2 regions of the Pedococcus sp. 2YAF34 genome follow, and region 1 is predicted to be linked to the other one. Evidence: riboswitches for the same ligand, from Rfam matches in the RefSeq annotation. Region 1 holds a riboswitch; the other holds the start of a gene.
What was found. A riboswitch is a leader RNA that binds a small molecule or an ion and turns the genes downstream of it on or off. The one in region 1 is predicted to bind cobalamin.
Positions count from the first base shown of each region.

Region 2: linked by a shared signal. The riboswitch ahead of AB4Z02_RS11280 (hypothetical protein) and the one ahead of AB4Z02_RS04510 (ribonucleoside-diphosphate reductase subunit alpha) in region 1 are both predicted to bind cobalamin.

Region 1 covers NZ_JBFRFA010000005.1:48,621-60,675, reverse strand. Annotated here, with positions in the region: gene ppdK (pyruvate, phosphate dikinase) at 1-482, opposite strand, end outside; gene AB4Z02_RS04530 (universal stress protein) at 740-1,756, shown strand; gene AB4Z02_RS04525 (MBL fold metallo-hydrolase RNA specificity domain-containing protein) at 1,805-3,175, opposite strand; gene AB4Z02_RS04520 (cation-translocating P-type ATPase) at 3,294-5,942, opposite strand; gene AB4Z02_RS04515 (hypothetical protein) at 6,062-6,616, opposite strand; cobalamin riboswitch at 6,807-7,046, shown strand; gene AB4Z02_RS04510 (ribonucleoside-diphosphate reductase subunit alpha) at 7,173-9,575, shown strand; gene AB4Z02_RS04505 (ribonucleotide-diphosphate reductase subunit beta) at 9,572-10,627, shown strand; gene AB4Z02_RS04500 (hypothetical protein) at 10,711-10,908, shown strand; gene AB4Z02_RS04495 (CorA family divalent cation transporter) at 10,893-11,876, opposite strand; gene AB4Z02_RS04490 (OsmC family protein) at 11,884-12,055, opposite strand, start outside.
Region 2 covers NZ_JBFRFA010000018.1:31,710-43,764, reverse strand. Annotated here, with positions in the region: gene AB4Z02_RS11300 (bifunctional folylpolyglutamate synthase/dihydrofolate synthase) at 40-1,434, opposite strand; gene AB4Z02_RS11295 (ArsR/SmtB family transcription factor) at 1,492-1,821, shown strand; gene AB4Z02_RS11290 (SRPBCC family protein) at 1,818-2,336, shown strand; gene ileS (isoleucine--tRNA ligase) at 2,464-5,790, opposite strand; cobalamin riboswitch at 6,144-6,268, shown strand; gene AB4Z02_RS11280 (hypothetical protein) at 6,381-8,075, shown strand; gene AB4Z02_RS11275 (hypothetical protein) at 8,072-8,959, shown strand; gene AB4Z02_RS11270 (energy-coupling factor transporter transmembrane component T) at 8,972-10,057, shown strand; gene AB4Z02_RS11265 (ABC transporter ATP-binding protein) at 10,054-11,805, shown strand; gene AB4Z02_RS11260 (ECF transporter S component) at 11,802-12,055, shown strand, end outside.

The DNA.
Region 1 (12,055 bases):
CGCTCCTCGAACAGGGCGGCGTCGACCCCCAGCACCGTCCGCCCGTACATCTGCACGAGGCGCCGGTAGGAGTCCCAGGCGAAGCGCGCCCCCTGGCGGGCGGCCACGGTCGCCACGACCTCGTCGGTGAGCCCGACGTCGAGGATCGTCTCCATCATCCCCGGCATGGAGAACCTCGCCCCCGAGCGCACCGACACGAGCAGCGGGTCCACCGGGTCGCCGAGGGCCCGCCCTGCGGTCCGCTCCAGCCGGGCCAGTGCCGCAGCCAGCTCCCCGGCCAGGGCGGCAGGCTCGTGACCCTCGCGCAGGTACTCGCGGCAGGCTGCGGTCGTCACCGTGAACCCGGCAGGCACGGGCAGCCCCAGCCGGGTCATCTGCGCCAGCCCGGCACCCTTGCCCCCGAGGACCTCCGCCATCGTCCCGTCGCCGTCGGCGAAGGAGACGACCAGCGGGGTCGAGGTCGCGGTGGTCAGTGCGGTCATGGCGAGTCTCCCGTCGTCGCATCGCGGCGGCCGCAGGCACGACCGCCACCGGGAGCCGGCGATCCCTCGCGCTCCCTACCGCCGACGATCACGCGCCCCGGCAGGACGGGACAGTGCCGAAGGTCCCCGGCGGCCCCGCGGAGGGTGTGAGCCTCGCAGGGGACCTATGGCCCTGTGGGCTCCCCGGGCCCCACACCACGCTGAGGGTGCGGCATGCACATCCCCCCACCCGCCCCTACGCCCACCCGGAGGCTGCCATGGTCGACAACGAAGCTCCTCGCCGTACCGAGCCGCAGGCCGAAGGGTGTGTCGTCGTGGGTTGCGACGGTTCGTGGGAGTCGCTGGAGGCGGTGGACGTCGCCGCCCGTGAGGCCCGCTGGCGCGGGCAGGAGCTCGTCGTCGTGACGCTGGAGGAGGGTATGGGGCGCGGTGCCCACGGCCCACGCGACTGGGCCGGGTCGGCGCGCGAGGTGGCCGAGGAGGTGCGGTCGGCCGGTGCCCGCGCCCTGGAGCGGCTGCGCACCACGGACGTCCCGGCGCGCACCGTCACCGCCACCACCGCCGCCTCGCCCGCGCTCGAGCCCCTGGCGCAACGGGCGTCGGTGCTCGTGCTGGGGCGCCATGGCGCGCGGGGCGTCGGGATCTTCACGATGGGTTCGCCGAGCGAGGCGCTGGCTCGCAGGCTCGGGTGCCCGGTCATGGTGGCGGGGCCGACCGGTCCGCAGGCGGAGCCGACGGGCTCCGCGGGCGCGGGCGGGCAGCACGTGAAGCCCAACGCCGCGAAGGCTGCTGCCCTGGCGCGTCGCCACCCGGTCGTCGTCGTGGGGGTCGACTCCTCACCCTCGGCGGACGCGGTGCTCGGTGTCGCCGTCGCCCAGGCGCAGACCCGCGGCTGGCCGCTGACCGTCGTGCACTCCGTCGGGCGGGCGGAGGCCGAGCTGCACGTCGAGGCGTCCGTGATCTGGGACCGCCACGCCGACCTGCTGCTGGCGCAGCGGGACCCCGACCACTCGCTCGCACGGGTCGTGGTCGACCTCGACGACCCGGTGCCGGCGCTGCTGTCCCACAGCGGTCCTCGTGACCTGCTCGTCGTGGGCACCCGGGGGGAGGGGCGCCTGGCCGGGCTCATCGCCGGCTCGGTGGCCCGAGGCGTCCTGGACGCCATGCCCTGTGACGTCCTCGTGGTGCCCCGCCACATGACGTCCGCCACGGCCCAGCAGGGCCGGGCCGCGACCGACACCGTGGTCGAGCCCACCACCAGCGGCGCCCGCTAGGGGTCCGCCAGCTAGGGGTCCGCCCGGTAGGGGTCGGCCCGGTAGGGGTCAGAGCAGGACGCGCTCGCCGAGCCGGGGCACCACGACGGTGGCGCCGGTGCGCTCGCGCACCTGGTCGGCCAGGGCGTGGGCGGCCTCCGGTTCGCCGTGGGTGACGAACACGGTCTCGGGCTCCTCCGGCAGCCCGAGCAGCCACTCCAGCAGCTCCTCGGCGTCGGCGTGCACCGAGAACCCCTCGTCCTGCACGATCTCGGCGCGCACCCGGACGTACGACCCTGCGATCTTCACCTCCCGGGCGCCCTCGGCCAGCGCCCGCCCGCGGGTGCCGACCGCCTGGTACCCCGTCAGCACGACCGTGTTGCGCCGGTCGGGCAGCAACGCCCTCAGGTGGTGCACCACGCGCCCGCCGGAGGCCATGCCGGAGGAGGACACGATGATGCTCGGCTCGTGGGGCCGGTTGATGCGCGTCGACTCCTCCGCCGTCGGCAGCGTCCGCAGCCCCGGCAGGCTGACGAGCTCGGTCCCGAGGCCGGGGCGCAGCTCCTCGCGGTGCCGGGAGTCGCGGTACACCTCGAGGACCGCGAGGGCCATCGGGCTGTCGACGTACACGGGCACGTCGGGGATCCGGCGGCTGCGCCAGAGCTCGCTCAGGGCGTGCAGCACGAGCTCGGTGCGGTCGACGGCGAACGCGGGGATGACGACCGAGCCGCCGCGCGCGATGGTGCGCGTGATGGCCTGGGCCAGCTCGTCGTGGCCGGGGTCCGGCGGTGGGTGGCTGCGGTCGCCGTACGTCGACTCCACCACGACCGCCCGCGCCGCCGGCGGTGTCTCCCGGGGCAGCAGGACCGGGTGGGCGGGCCGGCCGAGGTCGCCCGAGAACAGCACCGTGGTGTCCGCCGTCGTGAGGTGGGCGTTGGCCGAGCCGAGGACGTGGCCGGCGCGCACCAGCACGAGGGTGCCCTGGCCGCCCAGGGGGACCGGGGCGGCGTACGCGGTCTCGTGGAAGAGCCGCACGGCCCGCTCCACGTCGCCACCGGTGTAGAGCGGCATCGGTGGGTGGTGCTTGGAGTAGCCGCTCGTGCGCGCGTACGACGCCTCCTCCTCGAGCAGGTGCGCGCTGTCACGCAGGACGATCGGCGCGAGGTCGGCCGTTCCGCTCGTGCACCGGACGGGTCCGTCGAATCCCTGTCGTACCAACGCAGGCAGGTAGCCGCAGTGGTCGAGGTGGGTGTGGGTGAGCACCACCTCGTCGATGGTGTGGGCGCCGACCGGGAAGGGCTCCCAGTTGAGGCGACGCCACTGCCGTTCGCCTTGGTAGAGGCCGCAGTCCACGAGGGTGCGCCGGCCGGAGTGCTCCACCAGGGTCCGGCTCCCGGTGACCGTGCCCGCCGCCCCGAGGAACGTCAGCACGGTGCTCATCGGTGGTTCCCGCCGTCCGCTTCCCCAGCTCCCATGGTGGGCTCCCTTCGCTGGCCCCACGGTCCCGGTCGCGACGTGGACCGGACAGGGGCCTAGGTCCCGCCGGCAGTGCGCGGGCTCAGAGGCTCGAGGGACGCACCAGGCGCGCGGCGACGTATGCGGCCAGCCCGCTGCCCGCTGCCCATGCCCAGGACGAGAGCGGGGGAAGGTGCGCACCGAGGAGCTGGGCGAGGGGTGGCACCGTCACCGCGGCGACGAGGAGCAGGCCGGCTGCTGCGAGGGCGCCCGGGAGGACCAGCCGCTGCCGCCCGAGGTGACGTGCCGTCCGGGACCGCAGGGCCAGGGCGACACAGAGCTGGCCGACACCCAGGGCGAGCAGGGCGGTGGAGGGCCCGAAGTGGTCGCCGGCCACGACGGCCCCGGCGAGCGCCGCGGAGGCCACGACCGCGGCGAGCAGCCCCAGCCGCCACCACAGGCCGTCGAGAGCGTTCTGGCGCGGCGGACGGGGGCCGCGGGTCATGGCGCCGTCCTCCAGCGCCTCGGCGCCGAGTGCGGCTCCGGCGAACGAGTGCGTCACGAGGTTGACCCACAGGATCTGCGCCGGCAGCAGGGGCAGCGGCACCCCCACCAGCGGCCCGGCCAGCATGAGCAGGATCTCCGCCGCGCCGCCGGAGATGCCGTAGAGCAGGAAGCGGCGGATGTTGGCGTAGACGCGACGCCCCTCCTCGACCGCGGCGACGACCGTGCCGAGGTTGTCGTCGGTGAGGATGACGTCGGCCGCCTCTCGCGCCACCTCGGTGCCGCGGCGGCCCATGGCCACGCCGATGTCGGCGCGGTGCAGCGCCGGGGCGTCGTTGACGCCGTCGCCCAGCATCGCCACCACGTGGCCGGCGTGCTGCCACGCGGAGATGAGCTCGAGCTTGTCGGCGGGGGTGGCCCGTGCGATGACGCGGTGGCGGCTGACCTCCGCGACGCCCGGTGCCCCTGCCGGTGTCTGTGGTTCGGGCACCTGGTGCAGCGCAACGGGTCCCGACCCGACGGGGATGTTGACCGCGCGAGCCACGGCCCACGCCGTCGCGGGGTGGTCGCCCGTGACGAGTCCGACCTCGATGCCGGCGCGCTGGCAGGCGGCCACGGCCTCGGCGGCGGCAGCGCGCGGCAGGTCCCGCAGGGCCACCAGGCCGGTCAGGTGCAGCCGGGGCACGTCAGCGGCGAGTGCGGGTAGGGCGCCGACGCGGCCGATGGCGACGGCCAGCACGCGTTCGCCGGCGGCGGCCAGGGTGCTCGCCTGCTCCAGCGCCTCGGCCACCAGCTCGGGCGGGTCGTCGAGCACGTCGGGACGGAGCATGACCTCGGGCGCCCCCTTCGAGACGACCAGCACCCCGCTCCCGGGGCCCTGCACCGAGGTGCCGGTGGCGAGCGGGTCGGTACCGGTGGCTTGCGGGTCCGGTGCGTCCGACGCCCACGGCGACTCCTGCGGTACGGCATGCCAGGTGGTCATCCGCTTCGTGCGGCTGTCGAAGGGGACCTCGGCCAGCCGCCGGTGCGCCGCCCGCAACCCCACGGTGTCGACCCCCGCGGCGCCGGCCGTGTCGAGGAGCGCCGACTCGGTGGGGTCGTGGCGCAGCCCGCCGTCGACCCCGTCACCGACGTCGTTGCACAGCACCACTGCTCGCATGAGGGACTCCGGCGAGGCGCCCTCGGGCTGCCAGGTCGACGAGACCGCCATCAACCCTTCGGTCAGGGTGCCGGTCTTGTCCGTCGCCAGCAGCGTGACCGAGCCCAGCGTCTCGACGGCCGCGAGGTTGCGCACCACCGCGTGTCGCGAGGCCATGCGTCGTGCTGCCAGGGCCATGCTCAGGGTCACCACCAGCGGCAGCGACTCGGGCACGGCCGCGACGATGAGGCTGACCCCGGTGAGGAGCATCCGCTCGACGGGCTCGCCGCGCAACAGCCCGAGTGCGAAGACCAGGGAGCACAGCACGACGGCCGCGACGGCGAGGTGGCCGGAGAGCCGGCTCATCCGCAGCTGCAACGGGGTGCGGCGCTGCTGCGTCCCCACCATCAGGGCCGCGATGCGACCGGTGGCACTGGCGGAACCCGTGGCCGTGACCCGGGCCGTGCCGCGTCCGCGGACCACCGCGGTCCCGGCGTAGAGCGTGGCGGCCTCCAGCGCCGCCGCCTCGACCGAGGGATCGACCGTGGCGTCGAGCTGCGCGTCAGGCGTCGTCCGCGGGCCGGTTGGGGGCGCAGGCGCCTTCCCGACCGGCTCCGACTCACCGGTCAGCATCGACTCGCCGACCGTGACGCCGGTGCCCGCCACGAGCACCGCGTCGGCGGGCACGAGGTCGCCCTGGCGGAGGTGGACGAGGTCGCCCGGCACGAGGTCGCGGACCGACACCGTCTGCTCGCGCCCGTCGCGGGTCACCGTCGCCGACGGCGTCACGAGCGAGGACAAGGCCCGAACCGCCCGGTCGGCGTTGACCTCCTGACGGACCGCGAGCGTGGTGTTGACGACCACCACCAGCGCGATCACGGCTGCGTCGGTGAGGTCAGTCGTGACGAGGGTGAGGACCAGGGCGGCGAGCAGCACGAGCACCAGGGGGTCGCGCAGAGAACGCAGGACCCGCACGCCGACTGACGGCGGCCGGGCTTCGGGGATGGCGTTGGGGCCGTGGACTGCCCGCAGCCGGGCCACCTCGGCGCTGTCGAGCCCGGGCATGCCCGGTGCCGCTGCCGGGTCCGCCGATGCGGCGCGGGTGGGCACGGGTCAGCCCCGCTGCCGCAGGAACCCATGGTGGGCGTCGACGCCCACCACTGCGGGTCCGGTGGAGGTGGGGGGGTGGGCCGTCCGCCCGGCGCCCAGGGCGAGGGCGGCCGGAGTGCTCATGCGCCCGGGGGGCTCGAGGGGTCGATGCCGGTCGGTGACACCAGGACCACCGTGGTGTCGGGGTGGTCGCGGCAGACGCGGGCGACGGCCCGGGCCAGCGTCCGCGCCCGGTCGGCCGACGTCGTGCCCAGGGCGATCACCACGGCGTCACAGCCGGGGTCGTCGGCGAGGGCGTCCACGGCCGCGGCGAGGCTCCGTGCTGAGCAGTGCCTGGTGAGGTCCACGTAGTCCCGGACGCTGGCGGCGGGGGAGGAGCAGTGCCGGATCCGCATCTCCGTCTGCTGGCGCAGGTCGGGTGAGCGCGCCGGCGTGCCGCGCAGCACGCTGACCGCCTCGTCGCCCAGCTGGGCCTCGTCCGTGACGACGGCAACGCGTGGCGGACGGCTCCCCGCCGGCCGTCGCTGCAGGTGGTCGCCGGCCCCGGCGAGGTCGCCGACGGCGACGGGCAGCGCCCCGGGTGCGCGGTGACGGCCCACCACGTCCGTCCGGACCCGCCAGTGGCTCCCGTCAGCGAGCCGGTACGGCACCAGCCGCCGCGTCTGGTCCGACATCACCGAGCTCCTCACGTGACGGGGCGGCCGGGTCGCTCGTCCCGAGTCCACTGTCACCCCGGCGCGGCGCCGAAGGCAGAGACCTAGGTCCCTTGGGAGCACCCCCGCGGTGTGCGAGACCACGGAAGGGCGAGCGGCCGGCTGCGACACGCTGACCCCACATGTGGTGCCGCACCCCGGCCGCGTTCCCGCATATGGTGTGCCTGCTGGTCCGGACCCCGCGCAACGGGGTCCGGGGCAAGAGGGAACCCGGTGCGAGTCCGGGACTGCCCCGCAGCGGTATGCGGAAACGACCGCCGTCACACAGCACTGCGCGCCCCGGCGTGTGGGAAGCGACGGCCAGTAGGTGCCGTGGACGCCTCGAGCGAGAGCCCGGGACGGCCTCGGAGGGTCCGTGAGTCCGAAGACCTGCCAGCGACCGCGCACGCCGTGCGCGGTGAGTCGTGGCCTCGCGGGTGGGTCACACGGCTTGGCGGTCCGACGTCCCTGCGACGTGGTCGCCCCGTCGTCCCCTCCGGCGTCCGCGGCACCGAACCGCTCGCGAGGAGAGAGCAGGATGACCCAGGCGCCCGTGGTCGAGGACTCGACCACAGAACCGACCCCACCCACCGCACGCCGCACGACGATGGCGGTGCGCAAGCGCAACGGCGACAGCGAGCCCGTCGACGTGATGAAGATCGTCCGCGCCGTCGAGCGCTGGTGCGACGACCTCGACGAGGTCGACCCGACGGTGATCGCCACCCGCACCATCAGCGGGCTCTACGACGGCGCCACCACGGCCGAGCTCGACCGGCTCTCGATCCAGACCGCCGCCGAGATGACCGCCACCGAGCCGCAGTACTCCAGGCTGGCCGCCCGGCTGCTGTCCAACTACATCGACAAGGAGGTGCGCGGCCAGCAGATCGCGTCGTTCAGCCAAGCCGTCCGGCTCGGGCACCTCGAAGGCCTCATCGGCGACGACACCGCGGCCTTCGTCGAGGCCAACGCCCGCAAGCTCGACCACGCTGTCGACGTGGCGCACGACCGGCGGTTCGAGTACTTCGGGCTGCGCACCGTCTACGACCGCTATCTGCTGCGGCACCCCGAGACGCGGAGCGTCATCGAGACGCCGCAGTACTTCCTGCTCCGTGTGGCATGCGGCCTGGCCAGCACGCCGCAGGAGGCCATCGCGTTCTACCGCCTCATGGCGTCCTTGGCCTACCTGCCGAGCTCGCCGACCCTGTTCAACTCCGGCACCCGCCACACGCAGATGTCGTCCTGCTACCTCGTGGACTCGCCGCGCGACCAGCTCGAGTCGATCTACGACCGCTACACCCAGGTTGCAAGGCTGTCGAAGTTCGCTGGGGGCATCGGCATCTCGTGGTCGCGGGTGCGCTCGCGCGGTGCCCTGATTCGGGGCACGAACGGCCACTCCAACGGCATCGTCCCGTGGCTGCGCACCCTCGACTCGTCGGTGTCGGCGGTCAACCAGGGCGGACGCCGCAAGGGTGCGGCCTGCGTCTACCTCGAGCCGTGGCACCCCGACATCGAGGAGTTCCTCGAGCTGCGCGACAACACCGGTGAGGACGCCCGGCGGACCCACAACCTCAACATCGCGAACTGGGTCCCCGACGAGTTCATGCGCCGGGTCGAGGCCGACGAGCAGTGGAGCCTCGTGGACCCCGACCAGGTGCCCGAGCTGCCAGACCTGTGGGGGCCGGCCTTCGAGAAGGCGTATGCGGCCGCGGAGCGCGACGGCCGCGTCGTGCGCACCGTCAGCGCCCGCGAGCTCTACGGGAAGATGATGCGCACGCTGGCCCAGACCGGGAACGGCTGGATGACGTTCAAGGACGCCAGCAACCGCACCTGCAACCAGACCAGCGACGAGCAGGGTCCCGGCGCGCCCGTAGTGCACCTGTCCAACCTGTGCACGGAGATCATCGAGGTCTCCTCGGACACCGAGACCGCGGTCTGCAACCTCGGCTCGGTCAACCTGGCGCAGCACCTCACCGCGCCCCGTAACGGCGTGGACTGGGAGCGGCTCCGGGAGACCGTGCGCACCGCGGTGACCTACCTCGACCGCGTCATCGACATCAACTACTACCCGAGCGAGGAGTCCGGGGCCTCCAACCCGCGGTGGCGCCCGGTCGGGCTCGGCGTCATGGGCCTTCAGGACGTCTTCTTCGCCCTGCGCCTGCCGTTTGACTCGGACGAGGCGCGGGAGCTGTCCACCCGGGTCGCCGAGGAGGTCTACCTCTCGGCCCTGGAGCGGTCGGCAGAGCTGGCCTCCGAGCACGGTCCCCACCCGGCGTACGAGCAGACCCGCGCAGCACGCGGCGACCTGCAGCCGGACCTGTGGAGTGTCACCCCGACCCAGGCCGAGCGCTGGGCGGCGCTGCGAGCAGCGGTACAGGACAATGGACTCCGCAACTCGCTGCTCGTCGCCATCGCACCGACGGCGACCATCGCGTCCATCGCCGGTGTCTACGAGTGCATCGAGCCGCAGGTGTCCAACCTGTTCAAGCGCGAGACGCTCTCCGGCGAGTTCCTCCAGGTCAACACGGCCCTCGTGCGAGAGCTCAAGGCCCGGGACCTGTGGACCCCCGAGGTGCGCGAGGCCATCAAGCGCAGCGAGGGGTCGGTGCAGGGCATCTCCGCGATCCCGGCCGACGTGCGGCACCTGTTCCGGACGGCCTGGGAGCTGCCGCAGCGGGCGCTCATCGACCTGGCCGCCGCGAGGCAGCCGTTCATCGACCAGAGCCAGTCGCTCAACCTGTTCCTGGCCGCGCCGACGATCGGCAAGCTCAGCTCGATGTACCTCTACGCGTGGAAGGCCGGCCTCAAGACGACCTACTACCTGCGGTCGCGACCGGCGACCCGCATCCAGCAGGCGACCGTCTCGGTCGCCGTCAAGCCCACCGACCAGGAGGCCGTCGCCTGCTCCCTGGAGAACCCCGAGACCTGCGAGGCCTGCGAATGAGCACCACGACCGACACCACCCACACCACCGCGGACGCGGTCGCCACGGACAGGAGGATGCTGCTCGACCCGGGGATGAACCTCACCCTGCGGCCGATGCGCTACCCGCACTTCTACGAGCGCTACCGCGATGCCATCAAGAACACCTGGACCGTCGAGGAGGTCGACCTGCACAGCGACCTCAAGGACCTGCAGCGGCTGACCGCGGCGGAGCGCCACCTCGTCAGCCGGCTCGTGGCGTTCTTCGCGACTGGTGACACCATCGTCGCCAACAACCTCGTGCTCAACCTCTACCAGCACGTGAACTCGCCCGAGGGACGCCTCTACCTCAGCCGGCAGCTGTTCGAGGAGGCGGTGCACGTGCAGTTCTACCTCACCCTCCTCGACACCTACGTGCCCGACGAGAAGGAGCGGCACGCGGCGTTCGCGGCGGTCGACAACATCCCGTCGATCAAGGCCAAGGCCGACTTCTGCTTCGAGTGGATTGACTCGGTCTTCGAGCTCGACCGGCTCGAGACCCGCGAGCACCGGAGGGCGTTCCTGCTCAACGTCATCTGCTTCGCGGCGTGCATCGAAGGGCTGTTCTTCTACGGCGCCTTCGCCTACGTCTACTTCCTGCGGTCGCGGGGGCTGCTCAACGGCCTGGCCAGCGGGACCAACTGGGTGTTCCGCGACGAGTCGATGCACATGGCGTTCGCGTTCGACGTGGTGCAGACGGTCCGCGAGGAGGAGCCCGACCTGTTCGACGACGACCTCGCCGGTCAGGTGCGGGCGATGGTGCGGGCGGCTGTCGACGCCGAGGCGCAGTTCGCCGAGGACCTGCTGGGCGGGGGAGTGGCGGGGCTCTCGACGGCCGACATGCGCACCTATCTCGAGAGCGTTGCTGACCGCAGGCTCGAGCAGCTGGGCCTCGAGCCCGAGTACGGCGCGACCAACCCGCTGGCGTTCATGGAGCTGCAGGACGTGCAGGAGCTGTCCAACTTCTTCGAGCGCCGGGTCTCCGCCTACCAGGTGGGGGTGAGCGGGGCCGTCGGGTTCGACGAGGACTTCTGACGGGGGAGGGCCGCCGAGACGTCTGCGGGCCGGGGCACCACCGACAGCGGTGGTGCCCCGGCCAGCGGGGTTACGCTCGACCGATGAAGCCGGTGCGCGTTGCCTTCGGGGCCTTCCTCGTCCTCGTCGGGGTCGTCTGGCTCCTGCAGGGCATCGGCGTCCTGGGCGGGAGCGTCATGAGCGGCGTGACCCTGTGGGCGGTCGTCGGACCGGTCGTCGCCGTGGTGGGGCTCTACCTGGCGGTCAGCGGGCTGCGCGGCGGTCGTCACCACCAGCCCTGACGGCGGGCCCACCGCAGCAGCCACAGGCTGATCGAGGTCATCACGGCCAGCACCACGGCGAGCTGGACCCAGTGGGTCTGCGCGTTGACGATGACGTTCATCCCGTAGACCGAGGCGATGGCGGTGACGGGCAGCGTGATGGCCGCGATCACCGCGAGCCGCTCCATCGCCACGGTCATCTTGGTCGTGACCCGGGTCTGGTAGAGCTCGATCACCCCGAACAGGAACCCGCTCTCGTCGTCGGCCATGCTGCGTACGCGGTCGAACTGCTCGCTGAGGTCACGGGCGTGGCGTCGGGACTCCTCGGAGGAGAAGCGCTCCAGGGAGGCGAGCCGGCCGAAGACGTCGTGCGCCTGCCCGGCCTGCGTCCGCGAGATGAGCAGCTCGTGGCGCAGCAGGAACAGCTCCTCGAGCAGCGCCTCCGGCTGGTGGAAGTCCGAACCCATGACACGCATCTCGAGGGCCGGCAGGCGTTGGGCGACCGAGCGGACGACCTCGCTCTGCCGGCGCGCGACCGCCGACCCGATGGCGTAGGACAGCTCGCCGGGGGTAGTGGGGCGCAGCCGACCCGCCAGCAGGCGCTCGCGTACCGCGTCCGTCTGCGCCGTCGCGTCGGCTGCCGACACCGCCGGGTTCCGCGGCCCGTGGACGGTCACGAGGTAGCGCGTGCCGACGAGCTGGTCGAGCTCGAGCATGTGCACGTGACCGCCCTCACCGGGCAGCGGCGTGTGCACGATGACGAACACGTGCTCCTCGTAGGCGTGCACGGTGGGGACGAAGTTGCGCTCCCGGCAGGCCCGGAGCACCAGCGGGTGCGCGTGGAGGTGCTCGGTGAGCACGTGCTCCACCTCGTCGTCGAAGTCGGGTGCATCGACCCACACGAACCCGTCGGTGCGCTCGAGCAGCGCAGGGATGTCCGAGGACGGGTGCTCCTCGAGCGCCCCGGCGGTCACCAGCCAGGCCTGCACCCCGCACCTACCCGGTGAAGCTCGTCTCCAGGGTGATGGGCACCGCCGCGAGGGCCTGGCTCACCGGGCAGCCGGCCTTGGCTGCCTGGGCGGCCTCCTCGAACTGCTCGGCGGTGATGCCGGGCACCGATCCCGTGACGGACAGGGCGATCCCGGTGATGCCGGTGCCCGGCTGGAAC
Region 2 (12,055 bases), on a different contig from region 1:
ATTGCCTCGGCCGGCAGGCCTCCCCGGTTTCGCTGCGCCTCAGGCGTCGGTGCTGCCGAGCAGCATCCGGACCTCCGCGGCCGTGGTCACCGACCCAGTGGCGACCACGCCGCCGCTCATGCCGCCCTCGTCGGCCAGACCGGCGGCGACGTCGAGCGCGTCGGGGAGGTCCTGGACGACGGTGACCCGGTCGTCGCCGAAGATGTCGCGAGCCAGCTCGCCGAGGTCGTCCGGACGCATAGCCCGCGGTGAGGTGGTGCGGGAGACGACGACGTGGTCGAAGACCGGCTCGAACGCCTCGAGCATCTGCGTGGCGTCCTTGTCCTTGAGGATGGCCACGACGCCGACGACCTTGGCGAAGGTGAACGAGTCCTCCAGCGCCTGGCGCAGGGCCAGGGCACCCGCCGGGTTGTGGGCCGAGTCCACGATGACCGTCGGCGAGCGGCGCACGATCTCCAGCCGCCCCGGGGACGCCGCGCGCGCCAGGCCGGCCCGCACGATGTCGGGGTCGAGCCGCTGCTCCCCGCCGCCGAGGAACGCCTCGACCGCAGTGAGGGCCAGCGTGGCGTTGTGGGCCTGGTGGGCGCCGTGCAGCGGGAGGAACAGGTCCTCGTAGTCGCCGCTGAGACCGCGCACCGAGATCTGCTGGCCGCCCACGGCGACCTCACGGCTGAGCAGCCCGAAGTCGTTGCCCTCGAACGTCATCCGCGCGCCGACCTCCTCGCCGCGCTCGAGCAGCACCTGGGCGACGTCCGGCTCCTGGGTGCCGATGACGGCGACCGCCTCGGACTTGATGATCCCCGACTTCTCGGTGGCGATGGCCACGACGTCGTTGCCGAGGAAGTGCTGGTGGTCGAGCGAGATCGGCGTCACCACGGCGACCGAGCCGTCCGCGACGTTGGTCGCGTCCCAGCTCCCACCGAGGCCCACCTCGACGACGGCGACGTCGACGGGGGCGTCGGCGAACGCGGCATACGCGACGGCCACGAGCACCTCGAAGTAGGTCATGCGCGGGCCGCCCTCGGCGACCGAGCGGGCGTCGACCATCTCGATGAACGGCAGCACCTCCTCGTAGGCGGCGATGAACCTCTCGGCGCTGATCGGCTCCCCCGCCAGGGCGATCCGCTCCCGGACGCTGTGCAGGTGCGGCGAGGTGAAGCGCCCGGTCCGCAGGCCCATCTCGGTGAGCAGGGTGTCGATGATGCGGGTCGTCGAGGTCTTGCCGTTGGTCCCCGTGAGGTGGATGACGGGGTAGGTGCGCTGGGGGTCCCCGAGCAGCTCCATCACGGCGGCGATCCGGTCGAGGCTCGGCTGCAGGTCGTGCTCGGGGGCGCGGGCGAGGATCGCCTCCTCGACCTCGCGCATGCCCTTGACGAGCTCGAGCTTGCGGGCGGCCTCGCGCTGGGCGGCATCAGGGGCAGGCATGTCCCCCATCATCCCCGCGTCGACCACCCGTTGACATGTGACCAAATAGTCACCTAATCTCGGCCCATGCAGGACGACCTGGTGTTCAAGGCCCTGGCCGACCCCACCCGGCGCCTGCTGCTCGACACCCTCCGCGAACGGGGCGGGCGCACCCTCGGTGAGCTCGAGGAGGTCGTGGTCGAGCACACGCCGATGACGCGGTTCGGCGTGAGCAAGCACCTGCGCCTCCTCGAGGAGGCCAACCTCGTCGTCACCCTGCGCCGCGGCAGGGAGAAGCTCCACCACCTCAACCCCGTCCCCATCCAGCAGGTCCACGACCGCTGGATCGACAAGTACACCGAGCGCCGGCTCACGGCGCTGACCACCCTGAAGAGCCAGCTCGAGGAGAAGCCATGACCGACCAGAGCACCACCACCACCGCCACCGCGACACCGGCCGCTACACCTGGGGCCGAGGGCACCACGCAGGTGTTTCGCATCTACATCCACGCCAAGCCGGAGCGCGTCTGGGAGGCGATCACGTCACCGGAGTTCTCCCGGCAGTACGGGTACGGCGGCGACGTGGAGTTCGACCTCACCCCGGGCGGCACGTTCCGCCACACCGCCTCCGACGACATGAAGCGCGTGGGCATGCCCGACGTCGTGGTCACCGGGCGCGTCCTCGAGTGCGACCCGCCGCGCAGGTTGGTCCAGACCTGGAACCCGGTCTGGAACGACGAGCCCGAGACGACCCTCACCTACGAGATCGAGCCGGCGTTCGACGGCACCACCCGGCTCACGCTGGTGCACGAGCTCACGGGCGCACCGTCGACCGCGCTCGAGGTCTCCGGCAACAGCGCTGCCGACCAGCACGGGGCAGGCGGCTGGCCGTGGGTCCTGTCCGGCCTCAAGTCCGCCCTCGAGCGCGCCTGAGCCGGCCGCCCAGCCCGCGACCTCCGGCCGGTCGTCGGTCTTTGAGCGGTTGACCCGGTGGGGGCTGGGCCAACCGCTCAAAGACTCACGGCGAACCCGGTCTCGCGCCGGGCCGTACCGCGTGGCTTCAGGCGAGCTTCATCACCTTGATCCGCACGGGCTCGCCGTCGCCGACCGTCGCCTGCGCGACGTCGGCCCGCTCGGGCAGCGCCTCCAGCTGCGGGGCGCTGCCGAACTGCGTGGCCAGCGTCTCCTCCACGATGAGCGCCTGGTGGGCGACCGTGGCCTCCCACACCGCCTGGCTACCGGTGACGGTGAGCGAGATGCGGTCGGTGACCTCGAACCCGGCGTCGCGCCGGGCCTGCTGGACGGCGCGGACGACATCACGGGCCAGGCCCTCCTGGGCCAGCTCGGGCGTCACCTCGGTGTCGAGCACGACGAACCCGCCGCCGGGCAGCATCGCCGTGGCCTGCGAGCCACCCCGGGCACCCGAGTCCACCACGGTCTCGAGGGTGTACTCGCCCTCGACCAGGTCGAGGCCGCCGGCCGTGACCGTGCCGTCCTCGGCCACCGACCAGTCGCCGGACTTGCTGCCCTTGATGGCCTGCTGCACGTCACGACCCAGGCGCGGGCCCGCCGCACGGGCGTTGACCGTGAGCCGCTGCGTGATGCCGAAGTCGGACTGGCTCGCCTCGCTGATGTCGCGCAGGGTCACCGTGCGCACGTTGACCTCGTCGGCCACGATCGCGCCGAAGTCCTTGAGGGACAACGCATCCGGGACGACCACCGTGAGGTCGGCGAGGGGCAGGCGCGTCCGCAGGCCACCGGCCTTGCGCAGCGACGACGCGACGGAGCAGACCTCGCGGGCCCGGTCCATGCCGGCGACGAGCGCCTCGTCGTGCGGCAGGTCCGAGGCGTCCGGCCAGTCGGTGAGGTGCACCGAGCGTCCACCGGTGAGGCCGCGCCAGATCTCCTCGGTGGTCAGCGGCAGCAGCGGCGCGGCGACGCGGCACACGACCTCCAGCGCGGTGTAGAGGGTGTCGAACGCCTGCTCGGCGCCCGCTCCCCCGCCGGTCCCCGTCTGCGCGCCGGCACCGGTGTCCCAGAACCGCTCGCGCGACCGCCGGACGTACCAGTTGGTGACGACGTCGAGGAAGCCGCGCGTGGTCTCGCAGGCGTTGGCGACCTCGTAGCCGTCGAGCTGGCCCTGCATCGTCTGCACGTACTGGCCGAGCTTGGCCAGCAGGTAGCGGTCGAGCGGGTCCGTCGAGGCGGTGGACCACTTCGCCTCATAGCCCTGCCTGCCGTCCGGGCCACGGAAGGCGTTGGCGTACAACGAGAAGAAGTACCAGGTGTTCCACAGCGGGATGAGCACCTGGCGCACCCCGTCGCGGATCCCCTGCTCGGTGACGACGAGGTTGCCGCCGCGCAGGATGGGGCTGCTCATGAGGAACCAGCGCATCGCGTCGGCCCCGTCGCGGTCGAAGACCTCGCGCACGTCGGGGTAGTTGCGCAGCGACTTGCTCATCTTCTGGCCGTCCGAGCCCAGGACGATGCCGTGGCTCACGCAGGACGAGAACGCCGGCCGGTCGAACAGCGCGGTCGCGAGGATGTGCAGCGTGTAGAACCAGCCACGGGTCTGGCCGATGTACTCGACGATGAAGTCGCCCGGGAAGTGGTGCTCGAACCAGTCGGCGTTCTCGAACGGGTAGTGCACCTGCGCGAACGACATCGAGCCGGAGTCGAACCACACGTCCAGGACGTCCTCGACACGGCGCATCGTCGACTGCCCGGTGGGGTCGTCAGGGTTGGGCCGGGTCAGCTCGTCGATGAAGGGGCGGTGCAGGTCCTTCACCTCGACCCCGAAGTCGCGCTCGAGCTCCTCGAACGACCCGTACACGTCGACGCGCGGGTACTCCGGGTTGTCGGACTTCCAGACCGGGATCGGGCTGCCCCAGAAGCGGTTTCGCGAGATCGACCAGTCGCGGGCGTTCTCCAGCCACTTGCCGAACTGGCCGTGCTTGACGTGCTCCGGCACCCAGGTGATCTGCTCGTTGAGCTCGAGCATGCGCGCCTTGATCTTGGTGACCTCGACGAACCAGCTCGAGACCGCCATGTAGATCAGCGGCTGCCGGCAGCGCCAGCAGTGCGGGTAGGAGTGGTCGTAGGTCTCGCGGCGCAGCAGCACCGTGCCCTCGGTGACCGCGCCCGTCTCGCCCTCGCCGCGGGTGCGGTTCTTGAGGTGCTCGATGACCATCGGGTTGGCGTCGAAGACCTGCACGCCCTCGTAGTCGGTGACGGGGTAGGTGAAGCAGCCGTCGGGGCCCACCGGGATGACGGGCTCGATACCGGCCGCGTCGGTGACGATCTTGTCCTCCTCACCGAAGGCGCCGGCGGTGTGGACCAGGCCGGTGCCGTCCTCGGTGGTGACGAACTCGGCCGGGAACACCCGGTGCGCCTTGGCGTGCCCGAGGTAGTAGTCGAACGGCGGCGTGAACGAGCGCCCGACGAGGTCGCTCCCCTTGAGCCGCTCGACGACCCGCGACTCCGGGTCCTTCTCGTCGGGGCCGAACAGGTCCTTGGCGTACGCCGCGAGCCTGGCCTCGCCGATGACGTAGCGCTGCGTCGTGCCGGTGACGTCGGACTCCACGACCACGTAGTCGATGTCGGGGCCGACCATGATCCCGAGGTTGGCCGGCAGGGTCCACGGCGTGGTCGTCCACACCAGCGCCAGCTCGCCGGTCTCCAGGCGCAGGCCGACGGTGACCGCCGGGTCCTGGCGGTTCTGGTAGACGTCGTCGTCCATGCGCAGCTCGTGGTTGGACAGCGGCGTCTGGTCGTTCCAGCAGTAGGGCAGCACGCGGAAGCCCTCGTAGACCAGGCCCTTGTCGTGCAGCTGCTTGAACGCCCAGATGACCGACTCCATGTAGTCGGGCTCGAGCGTCTTGTAGTCGTGGTCGAAGTCGACCCAGCGCGCCTGGCGGGTGACGTAGTCGCGCCAGTCGTCGGTGTACTTGAGCACCGAGCTGCGGCAGGCGGCGTTGAACTTCTCGATGCCCAGCTCGAGGATCTCGTCCTTGGTCTTGATGCCGAGCTGGCTCATCGCCTCGAGCTCGGCGGGCAGGCCGTGGGTGTCCCACCCGAACCGGCGCTCGACACGGCGCCCGCGCATGGTCTGGTAGCGCGGGATGAGGTCCTTGACGTAGCCGGTCAGCAGGTGGCCGTAGTGCGGCAGGCCGTTGGCGAACGGCGGCCCGTCGTAGAAGACGAACTCGTTGTCACCGTCCTCGCCGGCCGGGCGGTTCTCCACCGACGCGATGAAGGTGCCGTCCTCGTCCCAGTACCTGAGGATGCGCTCCTCGATCTCGGGGAACCTCGGGGAGGCGGCGACACCCTGGGCAGGGGTCGCGGCATCGGTGCCTGCGGTGGCGCTGGAGACCTTGGGGTAGGCCATGGTGTCGGCGGTCCTCACGTCGTGTCGTGCTGCTTCGCACGAGGACGACGGCGCCGGGCTCTCCCGGCGACACCGCGGTGCCACCTCGCTTGCCGCCGTCCGCGTGCCGGGGCACACGGCGTACGACCGCTCTTGCCGAAGGCGATGACGGGCCCACCCGTCCGGGTCTAGTGAGGACCGCCGCGAGGCGGTGGTCCCGTTCTTCCGGAGGCTCACCGGTGATGACCGGGTCGATGCCTGTCGCCACAGTCTAGCGGGCTGTGACGGACGACTCGTCCGGGTTTCCGGGCGGCCTGCGCCGCAGGTGTACAGTCGGCAGCGTCGCCCTCGGGTGACACCACGACGTGCCCCAGGGGAAGCCGGTCCGAATCCGGCGCTGACCCGCAACCGTGAGCCACCTTCGAGGTGGGAGCCGGAATGCCTGGGACGCGGAGCGGCTCCATTTCCGTCGAGGTACGCGGGGCGGAGCCCGGACACCGATGGGTCCGAGGCCGCCCCCTGTTGTCGCGCGAGCGACAGCGGGGGTTTTGTCTTTCCCCACCGGGTGCCGGTGCCACCGTCGCGACACCGCTCGCTCACCAAGAGGCACCATGCACCCGTCAGCCCGCAGCGCCCGTCCGGCCGCTGTCCTCGCCCTGGCCCTGGCAGCGGCCCTCGTCGCGCCAGGCGCGGCGACCGCCGCCACGACCGAACCCACCCCCGCAACCACCACCGGACCGGCCACGACCACGTCGCCGAGCTCGACCACCACCGCCGACCCGACGAGCACGACGTCGACCGGCGGCACCACCACCACCACCGGCGCGCCGACGACCACGGCTCCGACCGGCCCTGCGCCGACGACCACCGGCACCGCGAGCGGCTCGACCACCGGCTCGTCCAGCACGAGCACGTCGGCCAGCACCACCACCAGCACGGCGACGTCCCCGGCCGCGAGCACCGCCACGTCGGCGGCGGCCCGGGCGGCCTCCACCGCCACCGTCCCCTTCGACACCAGCAACGCCGCGAGCCAGGCTCGCCTGTCCGGCAGCACTGCCGAGCAGGCCGGGTATGCCGCCGGCTTCATGGTGCGCACGCTCGCCGCCCGCGGCGACCACTACAACTACCCCGGCGGCACCTACTTCGACGGTGGCAACACCGTCGACGCCGTCCTCGGCCTGGACGGTGCCAAGGTCGGGAAGGCCGAGGCCGACGCGGCCTTCGCCTACCTCGAGCAGAACGTCGGCGGCTACATCGGCACCGACTACTCCTCCCTGTACGCGGGTCCGACCGGCAAGGTGCTCCTCGCCGTCGTGGCCCACGGCGGCGACCCGCGCGACGTCGGGCCCAAGCACGTCGACCTCCTCGCCCAGCTCCAGTCCTCGCTCGGCGCGGCCGAGCCCGGCCGCTACTCCGACCTCCCGGCGACCGGCTGCGGGTACGACGTCTGCGACTACTCCAACACCACGGGCCAGGCGCTCGACATCATCGGCGTCGGCCGGGCCACCGGGTCCGCGCCGAAGGAGGCGGTCGACTACCTGCTGGCCCAGCAGTGCGCCGACGGTGGCTTCCGCGGCGACCTCGGGGCTGCCGGCGGCTCGTGCACCAGCGACGTCGACGCCACGGCCTTCGCGGTCCAGGCCGCCATCGGCCTGCGCGGGACCGTCGACCCGGCGGTCACCCGCGCCCTGACGTTCCTCGCCGGCAAGCAGGCTGCCAACGGCGGCTTCCTCAACGGTGACGGCCAGTACAACGCCAACACCGCGGGGGTGGCGGCGCAGGCCTTCGCCGCCGGTGGCCGCAACGCCGAGCTCGCGCGCGCCCAGGGGTTCCTGGCCTCCCTTCAGCTGGACTGCACGTTCGCCAGCGACCTGCGCGGCGGCATCGCCTTCACCGCCGCCGACCGCTCGACGCTCGCCTCAAAGCCCGGCGACACCGCGGCCCTCGACCGCGCGCTGCGGGCGACGCCGCAGGCCACCCTGGGGCTCGCCGGCGGCACCCTGCTGTCGGCCGGCTCGGACGGCGCGACCACCGTGGTCCCGGCACCGACCTGCCCGACCTCAGCGACGTCGACGACCTCGACCGCCACGGCGACGACGGGTGCGACGACGGGTGCGCCGACGGGCTCGGCCGCCGGCACGAACGCACCCGCAGCACCCGCCGGGGCGCCTGCCGCCTCGGCGACCCCGGGGGCCCTTGCCTTCACGGGGGCCGACGTGGCGATGACCGCCCTGGCCGGCCTGCTCCTTCTCCTCGTCGGTGCTGCAGCGCTGGTCCTGGCACGGCGCAAGGGCGTGCACGCGTGATCCGCACCCTGGGGCGCCTCGCTGCAGCCGCCGGGCTCGTCCTCGCCGGCGGCCTCACCCTCCCGGGTGGGGCGGCGGACGCGGCCGCCTGCTCGGGGTCAACCGGTGTCACCGTGGTCATCGACTACGGCTCGTCCTCCTCGACCCTCTGCGCCCCCGACTCCTCCAGCGCCATCAGGGCGCTGACCGGGGTCGCGAACGTCACCTACCCGCCGCAGTACCAGGGCACGGTGGTCTGCCAGATCAACTCGGTGCCCGCGCAGACCTGCAACCGCATGCCCCCGTCGAGCGCCTACTGGGCCTTCTTCCACGCCTCGCGCGGCGGCTCGTGGACCTACAGCAGCAGCGGCGTGGCGGAGTACGACCCGCCGTCGGGGTCCGTCGTCGGGTTCGCGTTCGGCTCCGGTGGGGCGCCGAGCACGGCCCCTCCTGCGGCAACGCCCGTCCCGAAGCCGAGCCCGAGGCCGAGCCCCAGCTCCACGCCGAAGCCGTCGTCGAGCACGCCGAGCACCCCGCGGGCCACGTCCCCGCGCGCCACGGGCACCGGCGGGGGTGGGACCGGGGGGTCGCACACCGGCACCGGCGCCCCGACACCCCGCAGCACCTCGGGGGCCACGACCCCGGGCGCCCCCGCCTCCACCGGCAAGGCCGCCACCACCGCCACGAAGGCGAAGCCGGGCGCGTCCACAACGACCACCACGGCGTCCACGGAGACCCCGGGGGGTGGCCAGGCCTCCCCTTCGTCCGACGAGCAGACCGCCCAGGCTGCCCAGGCGGCCGAGGACTCCGGCTCGCCCACGTCCTTGTTCGCGGGGCTCGGCCTCGTCGGCGTCGTCGGTGCCGGCGCGGCATACCTCACCCTCCGCCGCCGCGCCCACGGCTGACGCCGTCCGTCCATGGCCTCCCTCCTGCCCCGCGCCCTGCCACGCCACCTCCACCCGGTGGCGTGGTGGGTGTGGGCAGTGGGGCTGGCGGTGGCCTGCTCGGGCACGACCAACCCGCTGCTGCTGCTCCTCGCGGTGAGCGTGGCGGCACTGGTCGTCGCGGCCCGGCGCGGCTCCTCGCCGTGGGCACGAGCCTTCCGGCTCTACCTCTTCCTCGGGGCCTGGATCGTCGTGCTGCGGGTCGTGCTGCACGTGCTGGTCGGCTACAAGGTCGGCCAGACGCGCCTCTACTCGCTGCCCAGCATCGACCTGCCGGGCATCACCCTGCTCGGCCCGCTCTACCTCGAGGGCCTGCTCGCCGCGGCGGTCGAGGGCCTGCGCCTCGCCTCGCTCATCGCCTGCATCGGGGCGGCCAACGCGCTGGCCAACCCCAAGCGCCTGCTGCGCGCCCTGCCCGGAGCGCTGCACGAGATCGGCACCGCGGTCGTCATCTCGGTCGCTGTGGCGCCGCAGCTGGCCGACAGCGTGCAACGGGTCCGCCGGGCCCGCGTCCTGCGCGGTGAGGGCGGCAAGGGCCTGCGCTCCGTGGGCCGAGTGGCGCTGCCCGTCCTGCAGGACACCCTCGACCGGTCGCTCCTGCTGGCCTCGGCCATGGACTCGCGCGGGTACGGCCGCCGCCCCGAGCAGGCCGCGTCGGCACGGCGCCTCACCGGGGCACTGACCCTGACCGGGCTGCTCGGGGCCGCGGTCGGCACCTACGGGCTGCTCGACGCGACCACACCGCCGCTGGTCGGCCTGCCCGTGCTGGCTGTCGGCCTCCTGCTCTGCGGCGGTGGGCTCACGGTCGGCGGCCGGGCCGTCCGGCGCACCTCCTACCGCCCCGACCCGTGGGCCGGGCCCGAGTGGGTCGTCGCCGGCTCCGGCGTCCTCGCCGCGGCCGCCATGCTGGTCGTCGCGCACCGTGAGCCGTCCGCCGTCGTGCTGCCGCTGGGCCCCCTCGCCCCTCCCGCGCTGCCGCTGCTCGCCGTCGTGGGCCTGCTCGTCGCCGCGCTCCCGGCGTTCGCCGCGCCCACTCCCCCCGTCCGGGGGCAGCGGTGAGCCCGCACGCGGCCGTGGTCTTCGACGGGGTGACCATCCGGTACGCCGACAGCCCGGCTCCCGCCCTGCGCGCGGCGTCGTTCGTGGTCGAGGAGGGCGAGCTCGCCGTGGTCGCCGGGCGCACCGGGGCGGGGAAGTCCACGCTGCTGGGCGCCGTCAACGGCACCGTCCCCCACTTCACGGGGGGCCACCTCTCGGGCCGGGTCACCGTCGCCGGCCTGGACACCCGCACCCACCGTCCCCGTGACCTCGCGGACGTCGTGGGCGTGGTCCGGCAGGACCCGCTGGCCGGCTTCGTCACCGACACCGTCGAGGAGGAGCTGGCCTACACCCTGGAGCAGCTCGCGGTGGACCCGCCGGCGATGCGGCGCCGGGTCGAGGAGGTGCTCGACGTGCTGGGGATCGCCGACCTGCGCGACGCCCCGCTGTCCGACCTCTCCGGGGGCCAGCAGCAGCGCGTGGCCATCGGTTCGGTGCTCACCGCCGGCCCCCGCGTCCTGGTCCTCGACGAGCCCACCTCCGCCCTGGACCCCGCCGGCGCGGAAGAGGTGCTCGCCACGCTCTCGCGCCTGGTTCACGACCTCGGCCTCACCGTCGTGGTGTCCGAGCACCGGCTCGAACGCATCGTCGGCCTCGCCGACCACGTGCTGCTCGTGCACGACGACGGCACGGTGACCAACGGCGACCCCGCGTCGGTGCTGGCCGCCTCGCCCCTCGCGCCTCCGGTCGTCCACCTCGGCCGCCGGGTCGGCTGGGACCCCCTGCCCCTCACCGTCCGTGACGCGCGGCGTGCCGCCCACGACCTGCGCACCACCTTGGAGACCGTGCCCGTGCCGGACGGGGCGCACGCCCGAGCCCCCGCGCAGGACGTCCTGCTCGAAGGCTCGGGCGTCACCGTGCGCCACGGCGACGTGACCGCCGTCGACGGGGTCGACCTCGCGCTGACCGACGGCGAGGTGGTCGCCCTCATGGGACGCAACGGCTCCGGCAAGTCCTCGCTCCTGTGGGCCCTGCACGGCACCGGGACCCGCAGCGGCGGGTCCGTCGAGGTCCGGTCGGGCCGCGCAGGGTCTGGAAGCGCGGGGCCACACCCTGTCACCGTCGCCCCTGTCACCGTCGCCCCTGTCACCGTCGTCCCTGTCACCGTCGACCCGGCCCGGGAGTCCCCGGCCCAGCGCCGCCGCCACGTCGGGCTGGTGCCCCAGAGCGCCGGCGACCTGCTCTACCTGCCCACCGTCGAGGCGGAGTGCCGCCAGGCCGACCAGGAGGCCGGCGCGGCCGAGGGCACGGCACGCAGCCACCTCGACCGCCTGGCCCCGGGCGTGCCCGGCGACCGCCACCCCCGGGACCTGTCCGAGGGCCAGCGCCTCGCGCTCGTGGTCGCCGTCCAGCTCACCGCCGCCCCGGGGGTCCTCCTGCTGGACGAGCCCACCCGTGGCCTGGACTACCCCGCCAAGGACGCCCTGGCGCGCCTGCTGCGCCAGCTCGTCGAGGACGGGTCTGCGGTGCTGGTGGCGACCCACGACGTCGAGTTCGCCGCGGGGGTCGCCGACCGGGTCGTCGTCATGGCCGGCGGCCGGGTGGTCGCCGACGGCGCCGCCCGTGACGTGCTGTGCGACTCCCCCGCCTTCGCCCCCCAGGTGGCCAAGGTGCTCGCACCCCTGCGCCTGCTCACCGTCGCCGAGGTGGACCACGCCCTCGCCGCTGCCCGGCCCGAGCCGTCCGTGACCGCCGGCGGCGGCCGATGAGCTCCTCACGCCTGGGTGCCGTCGCCCTGCGCCCGCGGTCGACCATCGCCCTCCTGCTCGTCTCGGTGGCCGGGGTGATGGCGTTCCTGTGGCCCTTGTTCGCCGGCGCCGACTCCCGCCTGGGCCACAGCGCCGATGCTCCCCTCCTCTTCGCGCTCCTGCTGCCCCTCCTGCTCGCGGTCGTGCTCTTCGAGATCAGCGAGAGCGGCCTCGATGTCAAGGCCGTGGCGATGCTGGGGGTCCTGTCGGC